DNA from 2 places in the Ferdinandcohnia sp. GQ5 genome. Region 1 is predicted to be linked to the other one. Evidence: riboswitches for the same ligand, from Rfam matches in the RefSeq annotation. Region 1 holds a riboswitch; the other holds the start of a gene.
The links. A riboswitch is a leader RNA that binds a small molecule or an ion and turns the genes downstream of it on or off. The one in region 1 is predicted to bind cyclic di-GMP.
Positions count from the first base shown of each region.

Region 2: another riboswitch for cyclic di-GMP. It lies ahead of AC6CHV_RS21765 (DNA-binding anti-repressor SinI); the one in region 1 lies ahead of AC6CHV_RS24330 (methyl-accepting chemotaxis protein).

Region 1 is NZ_JCAXEW010000028.1:22,314-30,475, reverse strand. It holds gene tagU (polyisoprenyl-teichoic acid--peptidoglycan teichoic acid transferase TagU) at 76-1,008, shown strand; gene AC6CHV_RS24340 (hypothetical protein) at 1,188-1,643, shown strand; gene AC6CHV_RS24335 (DUF4083 family protein) at 1,732-1,881, opposite strand; gene AC6CHV_RS24330 (methyl-accepting chemotaxis protein) at 2,068-3,744, opposite strand; cyclic di-GMP riboswitch class I at 3,833-3,918, opposite strand; gene AC6CHV_RS24325 (Gfo/Idh/MocA family protein) at 4,256-5,227, opposite strand; gene AC6CHV_RS24320 (YwzD family small protein) at 5,543-5,671, opposite strand; gene AC6CHV_RS24315 (hypothetical protein) at 5,801-6,166, opposite strand; gene AC6CHV_RS24310 (zinc-binding dehydrogenase) at 6,297-7,316, opposite strand; gene AC6CHV_RS24305 (FCD domain-containing protein) at 7,452-8,129, opposite strand.
Region 2 is NZ_JCAXEW010000022.1:4,936-13,097, forward strand. It holds gene AC6CHV_RS21755 (DEAD/DEAH box helicase) at 1-1,633, shown strand, start outside; gene AC6CHV_RS21760 (YqhG family protein) at 1,611-2,405, shown strand; cyclic di-GMP riboswitch class I at 2,784-2,873, shown strand; gene AC6CHV_RS21765 (DNA-binding anti-repressor SinI) at 2,904-3,032, shown strand; gene AC6CHV_RS21770 (helix-turn-helix domain-containing protein) at 3,209-3,535, shown strand; gene AC6CHV_RS21775 (hypothetical protein) at 3,577-3,786, opposite strand; gene AC6CHV_RS21780 (DUF5658 family protein) at 3,801-4,097, opposite strand; gene AC6CHV_RS21785 (TasA family protein) at 4,239-4,856, opposite strand; gene sipW (signal peptidase I SipW) at 4,911-5,498, opposite strand; gene tapA (amyloid fiber anchoring/assembly protein TapA) at 5,498-6,268, opposite strand; gene AC6CHV_RS21800 (TasA family protein) at 6,395-6,982, opposite strand; gene AC6CHV_RS21805 (TasA family protein) at 7,095-7,727, opposite strand; gene AC6CHV_RS21810 (helix-turn-helix domain-containing protein) at 8,037-8,162, shown strand, end outside.

The sequences.
Region 1 (8,162 bases):
CTTTTCTGCCTCTAATACGTCTAATATATTGTGCAGTTTTTGATTATCCTAATCTTAAAAAAGGTGTTGATTGAAATGAGTCGTGTTGACCGCCATTCGAAACAGAAAACGAAGCGGAAATGGCCAAAGGTTATTGGAACGATCTTTCTTGTTATATTATTAGCTATCGGTGGATACGCCGTCTATTTATATCAATCAGTAGCGAGTACGGTTGGAAAGATGCATGAAGACCGAGGTCCTTCCGACAAACGAACTACACAGATCGATATCAGTAAAAAAGATCCGATTTCCATTCTGCTCATGGGTGTTGATGAACGCTCGGGCGACAAGGGTCGTACTGATACGTTAATTATGGTTACTGTGAATCCAAATACGAATTCCATGCAAATGTTGAGTATCCCACGTGATACACGCGTTGAAATTGTTGGCAGAGGAACTCAAGATAAAATCAACCATGCCTACGCATTTGGTGGCGTTGATATGACGATTGATTCCGTCGAGAACTTCCTAGACGTACCGGTGGATTATTATATAAAGGTAAACATGGAAGGTCTGCAACAAATCGTTGACGCGCTTGGCGGAGTTCAAGTGAACAGTACATTTGCGTTCTCATATGATGGTGCGTCATTTTCCGAAGGAACTCAAACTCTAAACGGAGAAGAAGCCCTTAAATATGCAAGAATGCGCTATGACGATCCTCGTGGTGACTTTGGTCGACAAGATCGTCAAAAGCAAGTCATCCAAGGGATTATCAACAAAGGAGCAAGTTTCTCTTCCGTCACCAAATTTGATGACATTCTTGGAGCACTTGGCAATAACGTCACAACCGATATTTCCTTTGACGAGATGAAAACTATACAGGCAAACTACAAGGATGCCCGTCATAACATTGAGCAATTCAGCATCGATGGTGTCGGCAAAACCCTAGACGCATGGTACTGGATCGTCTCCGAAGACGAACGCCAAGCTGTCTCATCCCGCTTGAAAAAACACTTAGAAATCGAATAGGTAGATATGCAAAGGGGTTCGGTGGGACACAGGGACAGGTCCCTTGTCCCACCACATCTTGGAATTAGAAGTTGGTAAACAACCGGTTATAATACCGGTTGTTTTTTTATGCCTTACATGTTTTCCTCCTTTTTCCACATACTAATGGAACAGACTCATTGTTTCAAAGGAGGGTCCTTATGATGAAATTCAAATTTTTACTTTGTATAGCATTATTATTTCTTTCGGTATCGCCTGCTTCTGCTGCGGAGAAGAAGTCACCGTTTTTTGGTGTGAGCGCTACGGTCGTACAGGTCGAGGAAGGTACTTTTGAGGTAAAAACGAAGGGCGCTGAGGAAAACGAAGGATTTGTTTTTTCACCTAGAGGGGTAAAAGGTGGGGAAACAATTATATTTGAGGTTCAGGTGAAGGGAGAGGCCGCCGTTTACTTACTTGTGGATGAGACTGATGCAAGAGGAACTTTTTTAGCTGAGACGGTATCGCCGGTGATTGGCTTGCATGATCCGTGGCGGACGATTCAGCTTGAGGTCGAGCTGCAGGATACCACCTCCCAGATTGACGCGATGGTACTCACGAACAAACAAGAAAAAACCAAATTCATGTTTCGTAATGTTAAAGTAAGTGTAAAAAAATGAAGGATGCCAACACTGGCATCCTTTTTCTGAGATAAAAACTGGTCACCAACACTCTCAGAAAAAAAGACCTGGGATTCTCTCCCAAGTCCTACTCTACTTTTTTCGATAGTTCATCTAGCTTCGCTTCCATTCGTTTAACCCGCTTTGAGAACCGTACCACATAAACGAGTACCGCTATTATGCTTAATGGAACGAGAAGTGCAAATAATTGAAAAAGAATGTCACCGATATTTACCACTACTGAAGTTCCTCTCTTCCCTTTTTTCTATAATATACCATGGCACTTGTGGAGGAGTCCATCAGCCTTCTGGGACAAGGAACCTGTCCCTGTGTCCCAAGGTTCAGCTGGGACCCAAAGTGGAGGTTACAGCGGCGGCTGGAATCCTGGCACATGAAATTTGCCCTAAGGGTCCTTCCCCCAGCACTATTTGTCCCAGGCTTGGATGAGTTCGTTTAGTTCGCCGGCGTTTTCTTCGAGTTGTTTGGCGCTTTTGGCGACTTCTTCCATGGAACTACTGGATTGCTGGGCGGTTGCGGATACTTGTTCAACGCCAGCAGCTGATTCTTCAGCGACAGCCGCAATTCCTTCGATGGCACCGCTAATCTCTCTTGTATCTTCAAGTACCCCGTATAACGAGCTTGACATTGCTTCTATTTGTGTACCGATTTCTTCAATTGTTCGTTTCAATTCATTAAAGGTTTTTCCGGTCGTTTGAATTTGGTTGGTGCCTTCTTCAACGGATTGATAGCCGTCATCTAAGGATTGAACGACCTGCTTTGATTCTGTTTGGATACCTTTTACAATCTCTGTGATCTCTGCGACCGATTTACCAACCTGTTCTGCAAGCTTTCGAACCTCATCGGCAACAACCGCAAATCCTCTTCCGTGTTCTCCTGCGCGGGCTGCCTCGATTGCTGCGTTTAATGCTAAAAGATTCGTTTGCCCCGCGATCTCCTGAATAACTTTAACAAGCTTCGTAATCTCGTTTGTTTTATGGTCCAGACCAACAACAAGCGCGTGTGACTGTTTCATTTTTTCATAGATGCTCGACATTTGTTGAATCGATGTTTCCATATATGAACTGCCGTCGTTTGTCATGGCAAGCATGCCTTGTGATTGTTCCTTAATACTATCGCCCTTAACCGCTACATGCATGATTTCGTCCGAGAACGTGGACATTTTTTCAATTAATGTGGTAGCAGACGTCGCCTGGTCTTCTGCACCGCGTGAAAGTTCCTCCATTGTGACTGCTATCTGCTGACTGCCCGCCATAACCTCATCCGCATACTGGGTCAATTCTTCACTTTGACCAGTGACACTGTCGGAGACGACAACCATTTTCTTAAACATGCCTTTTAAATTTTCATTCATCTCATTAACCGCCAAAACAAGCTGACCAATTTCATCTTTGAGCTTCGTTTTAATTGGGTCCGATTGAAGATTGCCATTGGAAATCGCCTTCATTCGACTTGCAACACTTTTTACCGGTCTAGCAATCACCACAGAGGTATAAATCGAAATCACAATTCCTAAAATAATCACAGCAGCTGTGACCAGAAGTCCTACAAAGTTCACGGATTGACCATATTTCACAACGTCCGTACCCGTTGAGACAATCTGTCTTTCTCGATCATCCGTGAGCTTTTTAACTTGTTCCATCAATTCATTTGACTTCGGCTGGATATACGTCTTCAAATTATGCATCGCAAGCTCAGTATCCCCGCTATCATAAGGGGCAAAAACTTTTTCCTTCATCAATTCACGCCAATTTTTCATTTCTCTTATAAGCTCTTCAACCTCTTTTACCTTCATTGCATTTAATTTTCGATCCGTTAAATCAAATTCTACCGAGTAAACATCATACTCATTTCTATAGGTATCATCCCCATACAGTACATACGCCCTCGCAAGCGCAATACTCTGGGCAATATTGTATTTCAAACTATCATATTCTAGTAAAACGGAGAGTTCCTCCGACACAACATCGTCCGTTTTCTGATTCATATTGGACACCGCTATGTAATTATAGGTCGCTAAGCCTATACAAAGGATGATAATGGCAAAAAAACTAACAAATAACCTTGTTCGAATACTTTTCATCTATGGTACCTCTTCCTCGTAGAATAGTAGAAAATCAGGCAAAAAAATAAGACCAATCACTAAAAGAATGGCCCAACAAGCGTACATTATTGGCAGCCAGGCGATCATGGTACAGTGTACGGTAGACCCTAGGCTTTGCGTCCAATCCTTTCGGAGAGTTTGCCCTATTCTGATATACGTTTTCTTCTATTAGTATATAAGTTTTTCTACTCTTCAACAATAGACCACATCATAATTCCCATTACTTTTTCACTACTAATTCTAGCAACAATTTCATAAAATCTTCCTTATTCGCCGGTAGAACCTCAGGTAACTCCACATTCACCTTCATCATCTTCGAATCCCTCCATTTTTCTGGGACAAGTGACCTGTCCCTGTGTCCCATCTTCTAGTAATCTAGTATTGCCGGATTTTTGATAGATATACATGTTTGGGAGAGAAATTTTGATAGATTTGAGTAAGGGAGAGTAAAAAAGGAAGAAACGAAAAAGCCAGCCCGGGGGCTGACTTTTTAGTTACGAGCGGAAGTAAGTGCCTGCTCGATCACGCGCATATTTTTCAACGTTTCATCAAGGTTGTACATCGGTTGTTTATTAGAAAGAACACTTTCTGCAAAATGCTCCACCTGAAGCTTATACTGGTCACCTTGCACCGTTTCTTCACGTTGGCCTCCTTCGTTGTTCACCACAAGCACACCGTTTCCACCTTCATTGTCAGGACGGAATGCATGCTTCACTACGATCGAACCTTTCGTGCCGACCACTTCATACTGCTCCTTAAATGATTGCTCAAAACTAACATCAAAGTTCGCAATTACGCCACTTTCAAACTTCAGCGTACCTGCTGCCGTAATGTCGACGTCATGTGTCGGGTGAATGTTTGCAGCTGCCTTCACTTCAACTGGCTCTTCACCCGTAATCAAACGACTTGCATGGATGCAATAGCAACCCACATCATATAACACGCCGCCACCAAGATCCTTTTGCATCTTAATGCTTCCAGAATTCAAATCATGGAGGAAGGAGAATGTTGAGCGAATTAACTTCACATCACCAATTTCGCCTCCTGCGATCATTTCTTTCACACGGTTATGCTGTGGATGGAACTGATACATGAACGCTTCCATGAAAATCACATTGTTTTCTTTAAAAGCTGTCGCCATCTCTTCCACGTCTTGTGAGGTCAATGCTGCTGGCTTTTCACAAAGCACATGTTTTCCGTGCTTCGCAGCTTCAATCGCCCATTGTTTATGTAGTTGATTTGGAAGCGGAATGTACACCGCATCAATTTCAGGGTCATTCAATAAATCGGTGTATGATTCATAATGCTTTGGAATGCCAAGGTCAACAGCAAAGTCTTTCGCCTTCCCGCTTTCACTCGCAACAGCCACAACCTCTGCATTATGTGCACGCTCCATCGCTGGAATCACTGTATTTCGCGCAATTTTCGCGGTTGATAAAACACCAAAACGAACCTTTGTCATCTGAGTTCCTCCTAAATTATTGAATCAAATGCGCCTTGGCGTATTTGCGCCCGATTTTTTTCGAGCTTTCTCGAAAAAAATCCACTGAAAAATCGTGGCATCCGCCGGAGGCATAACTTTATTCAGCCAAGGGTTATACTCCTTAAATTGTAAACTCTTTTACCATTGTCTTACTAATATAAGTAGTGGACTTCTAAGCAATAAAGTTACTAAACAATTACATATTCTCATATTTTAGGAGATTACGAAAGGCTTTATCTTGAAATAAAAAAAGCCAGAGTTCATCCTCTGACTTCATCCTTAAAATTGATCAAGTTATACAGAGTGACAATCTTTTAACTTGCCAATTAAATCCTGCATAACCTCTTCAGTTGTGATAGTAGTTGTTTCTTCTACTTTTTTCTGAATGTCTACCATTATTTTTAAAAGTTGTTCAGAACTCATACTTTTTACCTACCATTTTCATTTTCCAATTAAAATCCATTTTACACTATTCAGCAAATTTTGCAAAGGAAAATTGTGACAAAACTTCAACAAAAAACCCCTAACGATTTATCAGGGGCCAAAACTTACTTATTGTACTGGAGGAGGTCCGTCACCCATATGAACTCCATCCGCAAAAACTGATAATAACACTTCGCCATTTTCGTGAACAAACGGAACAGCGACCATTGTGTAGACTTTCCCCTCAGAGTTAGGCATTTTTATTGCCATAATCTGATTAGCCCCGACAAACTGGTATCCGTTACTCTTTTTATCTGCTTTCACCACTTTAAATTCATTCGATTTCAATATGCTCGCAACCGCCTTGTTACGCTCTGCTCCTTGCAAATAGTCGCCACATCCGCAATCATCCCCATGAGCAAATGCAGTATTTCCAGGTAGTACAAGCATTAACAACACCAGCACAATCCCTAAAACTTTGACAAAGTTCCCCATTCAAAACCCTCCCTTTAGTAGCTTCATTCTACAGATTACACAGAAATCGACAAATTCCTTTATTTTCTGTAAAAATGGTACTAAAGGTAGGGCACTTCATTCTGAACTAGTTCTATTAACCTATTCGTATTTAAAAAGTCAATACAACCTTGCAAACCTCATCTTTATTGTTAATGACTTCTTCCAGTGCTGCTTTGATATCAGTAAATTCGAAGGTATGTGTATGCATTTTTTCAGGTGTAATGGCACCCGATTCTAGTAATTCGATGACATGTGGGAATCGATAATTGTTCAGACGTGATCCAACTACATCGACACCTTTTTTTGTAAAAGCGACTTGTGGAATTTCTGATGGTTTGTTACCAGTCCCTAATGCGACGATTCGACCTGCAGGAGAAACGAATTCCAATGCCTCTTCTAAACTTCTCGGTGAGCAAACAGAGTCAACAATCACGGGTATACCCTCTCCATCCGTAAACTCGTTAATTGCTTCTGCTAGGCTCTCCTCAAGAACATTTACCACTCGGTCTGCACCCATATCTGTTGCACGCTCCAAACGGTTGTTCACAAGATCCGTCATGATCACTTCTGCTCCGCGTGATTTAGCCACCTGCATTACAGCAACCCCGATTGGACCCGAACCCATCACCAACACCTTGTCTCCTTTTGTGATTCGGCCACGTTCATTCACCTCAACGCCAATTGAGTATGGTTCAACAAGAGACACATGAAGTGGATTCGTCGTATCCTTGTTTACCTTATAGGCATTTTCTTCGGTTGTTTTTACATATTCAGCAAATCCGCCATCACGATGTACACCTGTTACCTCAACAGTAGAGCAAACATTGTGGTGACCAGTTCGGCAAGCGTAACAGGTTCCACAGCTATTGACATTATCGACAGCGACTAAGTCGCCCACTTTAACCTTCGTTACCCCGCTGCCAACAGATTCCACAATCCCACCAAATTCGTGACCGATTAATCGTGGATATGTCGCAAGCGAGTTTGAACCATTGTAGATCCCCACATCTGAACCGCAAATCCCACCAGCTATGACTTTTATAATAACGTCTTTCCTGTCAGTAATCTCTGGCTTTGGAACCTCCTTGACTTCCACTTCAAAGGGTTTATTTATCATGATTGCTTTCATATCTCATCCTCCTTATTGAGTCGTTAGACGTCTGTATACTTGTCGACAACCTATATTTTTAAAAAGTATCTTAACAGGTGTACCGCACTGAAAGTCGTCATGTGCCTTTCCGTTGCTATGCCTGTCTTCAGATACTTATTGTCCTTTTGAAATACTTTTTCCAACACTATCAATCATATCTTCAAAGTGCTCATTTAAGATTTTATTAATTTGTTGGCTGTCCTTAGAACTGAGGTATTGCACGATAGCTCGGTGTTGATTTAATAAAGGTTCGATTTCATGGGCATTCGAAGAAAACCTTTTTTCAGTTGCAACAAGCATGGCCGCATATATGATTTGGCAGATGCTATTCCACAAATGTAATATTCTTTCATGTCCTGTATCAATGATAATAGTCTCATGGAATTGCAAGTCATAATAGGCAAACTCCATATAGTTTCCGTGCTTTGCTGCCATTTCCATTTTATCAATGGTAACAGAAAGCTTTTGAACCGTTGTTTCACAATCATCCGCTAAAAGTTTTTTAATCGCAAAGTTTTCGATGAGAATCCGTACATCATATAACTCACTCATTCCTTTAGGGGTTAGACCTTGTACAACAGCGCCCATTCTTTCAAGTCGAATTAACCCCTCGTGTTGTAGGATTTTGAGCGACTCCCTTACAGGCGATCGACTTGTTCCAAATTTAGAAGCTATTTGGTTTTCTGATAACGTCTCACCATTTTTAATCGTACCTTTTATAATTTCTAAGCGAAGCTCATATGCTATTTTTTCTCCCAATGAAGCACCGGGTAAATCCGTAACAGACTCCAAATATCTTCCCACCTTTCAATCTTCTATCTTTAG
Region 2 (8,162 bases), on a different contig from region 1:
CGATGACGGTCCTTGGGCGAACTGGGAGTTATATAAACTTGCATACGAAGTAGAAAAACACCAGTCGATTCCTGAATTCGAAGGACTTCAGGCACCTAAGCATTTACCACAGCTAACACCACTACCACATCAGCTTGAAGTTGCAAAGCAAGTGGTAGAAAAAATGAACGGAAAAGCCATTTTAGCAGATGAAGTTGGACTTGGAAAAACAATAGAAGCCGGCCTTATTTTGAAAGAATATATGATTCGTGGACTGGTAAAGAAGGTATTAATCCTTGTTCCAGCATCCCTTGTGTCACAATGGGCATCAGAATTAAATCAGAAGTTTTACATTCCAGCGGTCCAGCAAAAAAAGAGCTATATGTGGGAGCAATATGATGTAATTGTTTCGTCTATCGATACGGCAAAAAGAAGCCCACATCGTGAAATTGTGTATGAACAGGATTATGATTTGATCATTATCGATGAAGCTCACAAGCTTAAAAACAACAAAACAAAAAACTATGAATTTGTTCAAAACCTGAAAAAGAAGTTTTGTTTACTATTAACCGCTACTCCGATTCAAAACCGGATCGATGAAATTTTTAATCTTGTTTCATTGCTGAAGCCTGGGCATTTAGGGAATCAGGAGAATTTTGAGGAATCTTTCGGAAAGAAGAGTCGTTCAATCGATGACCATGAGCATTTGAAAGAATTAGTGAATAAGGTGATGATCCGCAATCGCCGTGACGATACAGGAATTGAGTGGACAAAACGCAAGGTGGAAACAGTGCCAATTGAATTTTCTGAGACTGAACAGGAACTATATGATGCCATTTCTGCCTATCGGTCTAGCTTTTCAGGCTTTGCATCCAGTATGTTCTCAATCTTAACCTTACAAAGAGAGGCTTGTAGTAGTCGAGAGGCTGTATATTTTACGTTGAAGAAAATGCTTGAGAAAAAGAATGAAGACGGAAGTAGCGCGGTCCCTGAGGATATGGTGATGGGCCTCATGAAAAAGGTCGAACAGGTTACACAAAATTCTAAGGCTGAAAAAGCGGTTGAATTAATCAAACAAATCGATGATAAAGTCATCATTTTCACCGAATACCGTGCAACCCAAATGTATTTACAATGGTTTCTGCAACAGAATGGAATTTCATCTGTTCCATTTAGAGGTGGATTTAAACGCGGGAAAAAAGATTGGATGAGAGAATTGTTTAAAGGTAAGTTCCAGGTCTTGATTGCAACAGAAGCTGGTGGTGAAGGAATTAACCTACAATTCTGTAACCACATTATTAATTATGACCTCCCTTGGAATCCAATGAGGCTTGAGCAACGGATTGGGCGTATTCACCGCCTTGGCCAGGAAAAAGATGTTCATATTTATAATTTCGCAACAAAGAACACGGTTGAAGAGCATATTTTAAAGCTATTATATGAAAAAATTAATCTGTTTGAGCGTGTGATTGGACAATTGGATGATATCCTAACAAGATTGGATCTCGGTAACATCGAAGACCATATTCAGGATATCATGCTTCGTTCGCGGAGTGAGGGTGAAATGAAAATTAAGATGGAAAATTTAACTTCTATCATAAGCTTTGAAGAACAAAATGGTGGTGAGCAGCATGCAGCAACAGGAAATAGTTAACTTTCTTGAGAATTATTTTGTTTCAAACCATTGTGAAATTCTTGAACGTCATCCCGGATATATGACCGTACAATTAACCGTTGATTTAGATAAGCAATTAATGAATCGACCTTTTTATTGGACATATGTTGAAAAAACAGGCGGAACTCCAAATCCGATGAAGCTTACATTAATTACAGATCGGGATCAAACGCCTGACAATGTGAAGGGCGACTTTATTCATTTTGGTGCCCCCCGTTTACATCAGATTTTTGAATCGACGAAAAAGCTCGCAAGTTATATACGCTTGTATCAGCAATCACCGCCCGGTGCACAAGGGAATACCCCTCTTTTCCCGTGGCTTGGGTTGAATGTAAAAATTTCATACAAGAGTGACCGCAAGCGTGATGTGCTGATGTCACTCGGGTTACAGCTTATTAATGGAATCATTGTTGAAGATTTCCAAGAAAAAGTTGAAAAGTTGCCGCTTACTCCTAAGATACCTGATCATACGTATACAATGTCACCGCTTGTTAAGCCACAAAGTGGAATTAACCGTCTCCAGCAATATGTGCGAGGGTATGTTGAAACTCAGGACCACTCTTGGGCAGATGAAGCAAGGCAGCGCTGGGACGAAGATTTAGCCTTGCTAAATTCCTTTTATGAGGGCATCGAAGAAAAACCTGAAAGCTATGAAATTGAAAAAGAAGCACTCAAAGAGCAATACGAACCGAAAGTTCTTGTCGAAATTATCAATGGCGGGTTGTTTTATCTTTGTCAAAACACGATGTAAAATTGACCTATCCTCACCTTCCGAGGGTAGGTACTATTTTTTTGAGGGTATTTTAAAAGAAATCGTTCGACAAATTCCTTACAATTTTTTGGTAATTTTACAAAAAACCTGGTTAGAATATCACTATGTATTAACCAACCACTTCATTAAGTTTACATTTTATAGGTCTAAATCCCTATAATTCGAGTTTATTCTACATAAATAGAGTAAAACTACTAAAATTCGATTGGTCGGACGAACTATATTTCGTGTTTTGTAAATATTTTGACATCGACAGATTTTTACAGAAAATTTCATTTTCATGTTTTATACTTCTAAATGTAATACAAAGGTTCTATACATAAGAGACTATCGTTTTAGGTAGACGGCTAACATTCGAACAGACAAAGGCAAACCTATTGAAAAATAGGGACGCAAAGTCACAGGTCTAAGATTGGACGTAACAATTAAGACGGCTGGACTGCCTGGAATACTAATTGTATTTTGGGAGGAAACGAAATGTTAAATGAAGTACAAAACAAAGATGAGCAATTGGATCAAGATTGGATCGACCTTATATTAGAAGCAGTGGAGATGGGAATGAGCGTCCAGGATATTCAAGCTTTCCTCCAAAGTAAAACAGCATAACGGACCTTATCTATACATATAACAATAACCTTTTGAAGCTACGGATTGGAAACATAAGGATGCGAGGGAACCTAAATTATCGGGTTCCTTTTTATTTTTCAGTTTTTTGTGTTCTTGTTATAAAACATTTACTTCGTTATATGCTATAATAGGTATATGAAGGAAGGTGAGAAAGAATGATTGGTCAACGTATCAAAACATTTCGTTTGCAAAAACAATTATCCCTATCTGAACTAGCAGATCGCGCTGGAGTTGCCAAATCATACTTGAGCTCAATCGAACGGAATCTCCAATCAAACCCTTCTATCCAATTTCTTGAAAAAATATCTACAGTATTAGGAGTTACAGTCAACGAATTGCTCCATGAACAATCAGAACCTGAAAGTGTAGAACTTGATTCAGAATGGACTAGACTAGTACGCGAGGCAATGAAATCAGGAGTTTCCAAAGAGGAATTTCGATCATTCTTAGAATTCAACAAATGGAAGATGGATAATAAATAGAAAATGCTTCGGCACATTGGTTGCCTGAAGCATTTTTTATTTTATATGTATGTATCGAAAGTGGTATTACTGTGGGATTCAGATTGTTGAGGAATTGGGTATTTTTTCTGTAATGATGAAGGATATGCTTCTCCAGCATCACGGGCACGAAATGTTGCGAGATTATGATTACAAATTGGACAGTTCCATTTACCTTGTTTACTGCTCCTAAAAGATGGTCGATAACATCTTGAACATGTTTTTGTATACATAGAGACTCCTCCATTTAGAAAATTTGAGTAATCCAATAGCCATGGAGGATAAAAACATATGCATATAAAGCAGTGGCTACATAGGATAAAGAACGAATTAATCGGTTCACTGGGATACGAATGATAAAATAAAGTGAAATCAAACATAAAGAAAGCATTGCTTTTATAAGTAAAAATAAGACCGGATGGATTTCGTATATTGTGTACATTAACGGGTTGGCTTCTGATATATGGCCGCCAAGGATTCCGAAATGGGTGATAAATGCGTCTATGAGATTTAAAAAAGCTAGCAAAATGAGGATAAATTTCATTGGAAACCTCGCAAATCATCATTAATAAAGTTAAGTTAATATTGAGAACTTATTCAGATATATCCTATGATCCGCTTTTATTCATTCTCAATAAAGAATACACGAACGAATATACTCCCTATTAAATTAAATATCTATCAATCACGATCTTAAACGTTTTCTCAGGTAGTAAAATATAAAACCTCCACCTAAAGCTAAAATTATACCAGCAATTAGTATATTAAAGGTGTTAGTACCAGTCTCAGGCAATTTAGGTCCATCAACAGGAAGGACTCCACCTAAAGTACCTTCTGCATAGAACTTCATTTCCACTTCAGTTGCTAAACCCTGGTACTCATTCCCTAAATGTGGAGGAAATTCTACCGTAAATATTAGTTCCTCTTGTTGACCACTTACTATTGGTCTAGGATCTATTTTTTTAAAATTCCCCAATTTTCCTTTGAAAATATCTCCATTCTTATCAGAAATAGTTAGAAATAACTCCTCATACAATTCTTTCGATCCTGACTTTCGATCTGCTGAAGTTAAATAGTTAAAATCCTCAGTACCACTATTTTTTATGATTAATGTTCTAGTTGCCCAGTCTCCCGGTTTAAAATTATCAACATCAAATAATACTTTTTCAGGTGTTGTATTGATATCTATTTCTTTATTGTTGTTAGATGGAGATGCTTTAACTTGATTTGCTAGAAAAAAAAATAGAAGAGTACACACTGTCATAAAATATATTATTCTAATAAAACTCTTACCTAACTTCATTATTTGCTCCCTTCCTTCCCTAGAAGGGGATCAATATTTAAAGAATATTGATCCTTAATTAGTTTTTGTTTCTTCGATAGCATCTTTTGTTTTATTGCTTATATCAATTTTTGAAATTGTTCTCCAAAGTGAGAAAATAGAATATAGGAAGATCAAAACCCCTGGGACTATCATTAATATGATTGTTCCATTTTTTGAACTTGCAAAATCAGCAAAATATCCAAGATAAGGAATCGTTAATCCACGATATTCGGCTACTACATTTTGAGCTAATACTGGATTAATATCTTCTGTATTGTTATTATCCCCTTTTGTTTTATACATCACTTGATTCTCGTTTTTTAGGACTTCAGTAATTCTGTGAGTGATGAGTTTTTCATCTTCTTCCATAAAGGTGATTACGTCACCTTCTTTAAACCGCGTCATATCTCCGCCTGTTTTTACTGCGATAATAGATCCTGTTTTGATTCCTGGTTCCATTGACCCTGATAATACAGTTTTAAGTTGGTAACCAAAAATTGTTGGTTCCCCACCTGAGATTTTATTTGAAACTACCAAAGCTGCTACCCCTATTAATAATAGTACGAGCAAGCTCGTGACAATTTGATTAATCCACTTCTTAATTACCTTCTTTTTATTCATTATTCATCCTTCTCCTCTTTATTATCATCTATGATATCATTCGCAATTTCAGTTGAATCACCAGTTGTTCCTACCATCCCATCAGATGTTGCTTCTTCATTTGTAACTTCTGTTGGTTCCTCACTGGATACTTCATTACTTTGTTGTTCATTTTCAGGTTCTATATTATTTTCCTTAGTTTTTTCAATAACTGGCTCTTCCGTTTCAACTTCGATTGTTTCATTAGAATTGTCATTTTGATTAGAATTGTTGTTCATGCATTTTACTTTGAGCTTCTTTTTGCTCCATGCATCATCAAACTGTTTATTCGTTTGAATAGCTTTAAACTCATAAAATCCTTCATTACTTGTTTTATGTGTTAACGTAATCTCTTCTCCACTTTTTAGAATTGGAATAACACCTTCATAAATTTTTTCACCTTGATTTTTAGGCTTTCCATTCTCTGAAGTGAAATATATTTCATAAATACTTTGTGTCGTCATGTCGCTTCCAGTATTTCTTAAAATAACTTCCATATCTGCCGGACATGCTTTTAGATTATCGTTAGCTGGCTCAGGGAATACAAGATTACTATTATCTGGTGGCGACCATTCACCTGCAGTAATTAAGATATTACCTTGTGATTTAGAAGTGAAATATGCCGTTGTTGTTGAAGTAAAATAATTCATAGCGAATATTAGAATATAAAATACAAGGGCAGCCTTAAATATGATTTTGTATTTTTTATATCTTTTATTCATTTCTCTTAGTAATCTACTTGTTTTTCGCAATGCTATCTCAGCCCCTTCAAATTCGCAATTCTGGATTTATATATATTTATGAAAACAACTCAGGTGCTATGCTTTCATAAATATATATAAAACAGGAAGGAGAGGGCTCTCCTCCCCTATTAGTAGCTATCTAAGTTCCCCATCTTGTTGACTAGCATCGAAAATCAATTGGAAATCTAATTTGTCATCTTGGAATTTATTTTGATCCGCACCATTATCATCGAACTTATAGTTGAAAATTAATACTTGTCTGTCCGAATTATTTAATGGACCTGTTTTAGAGTTTAAATCTTCAGCAACAACTAAATCTTCAATTTCAGAAAGTGGTGTCCAATCAAGTACAACTGGACCATTTTGTCTATTTTCACTAATTCTTACTAGAATATGATCTGCGAAATCTTCCCCAGCATTGTCACCATTTGTATCAGACACTGTGTAATCAACGTTCATTTTTACATCTTTAATTTTGAGTGAACCTTCGCTATATAAGCGAAGTTGTTTAATTGTCCAATCACCTGGCTTCATATTATCAACACTTAAATCAACATATGCACTGTCATCAGTACTTTTTAGCTCTAAGTCTAATGTTCCAGCAGCAAACGAATTATTTGATACCTCAGTGTCGCTAAAATAAGCAAATGTTCCCCCACCAATAAGTCCTAATCCTAGAATAGCTGTTGCGGCAGTTAGTCCTAATTTTTTCTTCATACTCATCTTCGTTTCCCCTTTTTTCTCCCTATAAATAACGTTTTTCACAAGATTATTGTAACTAGTATGTATACAAGGAAGGAGATAGAATCCCCTTCCCCTTTTCAATTATGAAATATTATTTTAATTCCCCTTCAGTTTGATGAGCAGTAAATGTCCAATCTAGTTTTAAAGTATCACCTTGGAATTCGTTTTGATCTGCACCATTGTCAACAAATTCGAATGCAACATACATTTGGTCACTAGTACCATTCTCTAAACCATCACCTTCACCGTTTAATCCAAATAAGTGGGTAAAGAAGCCTTGTACGTTTTCAACTGCATCTGGTTCCATATTTTGAAGATCATACAATGTAGTTTCTGCAATTACATCATTATAATCTCCGATAACCCAACCATCACCTGTTTTATCAGCATTTTCAAGGAATAGCACCTTAATGTGTTTACCAAAGTCGTCAACATTATCACCTTTTGCATCTACAACGTTATAAGCTGTAGCTAAATCAACTGATGAAATATCTAAAGAACCATTGTTTTCTAATAGGAATTCACGAACCATTATATCTCCAGGCTTGATGTTTTCAACATCAATTACAACTGATGGGTTTACTGCTAAATCTAATGTACCAGCTGTAAATTCATTGTGTGATACTTCTGTGTCGCTGAAGTACGCAAATGTTCCTCCCCCGATTAGTGATAATCCTAGTGCTGCTGATGCTACCCCTAAACCTAATTTCTTTTTCAAACTCATTTTTGTTTCCTCCTCTTTTTCTCTTATAAATTTTTATATTGAATCCTTATGTATTGATAAGGAGATCAACCAGAACTGTACTTAGTAAAGTTCATTTATGTTCTTTGTAACGAACTTACAATGTGAGTATAGCCCATAAGTCTTATATTTGAAAAATCCCAAAATCAGTCATTTTTTCTTAATAAAGAACGTATATCGTTCGTTTTCTCGTAATATCTCTTATTTCCTTACTATTTTATTATTTTATTAAGAACAATAAGTTCCTTATAATGAACGTGTAAGTATTCAAATTAACGAAGGAGAAGGAAGATGATCGGTTCGAGGATTAAAGAATTACGAAGGCAGAAAAGTCTCACGATTACAGAGCTTGCAAAACGCGCTGGAGTTTCAAAGTCATATTTAAGCTATATTGAACGAGATGTACAAAAAAATCCT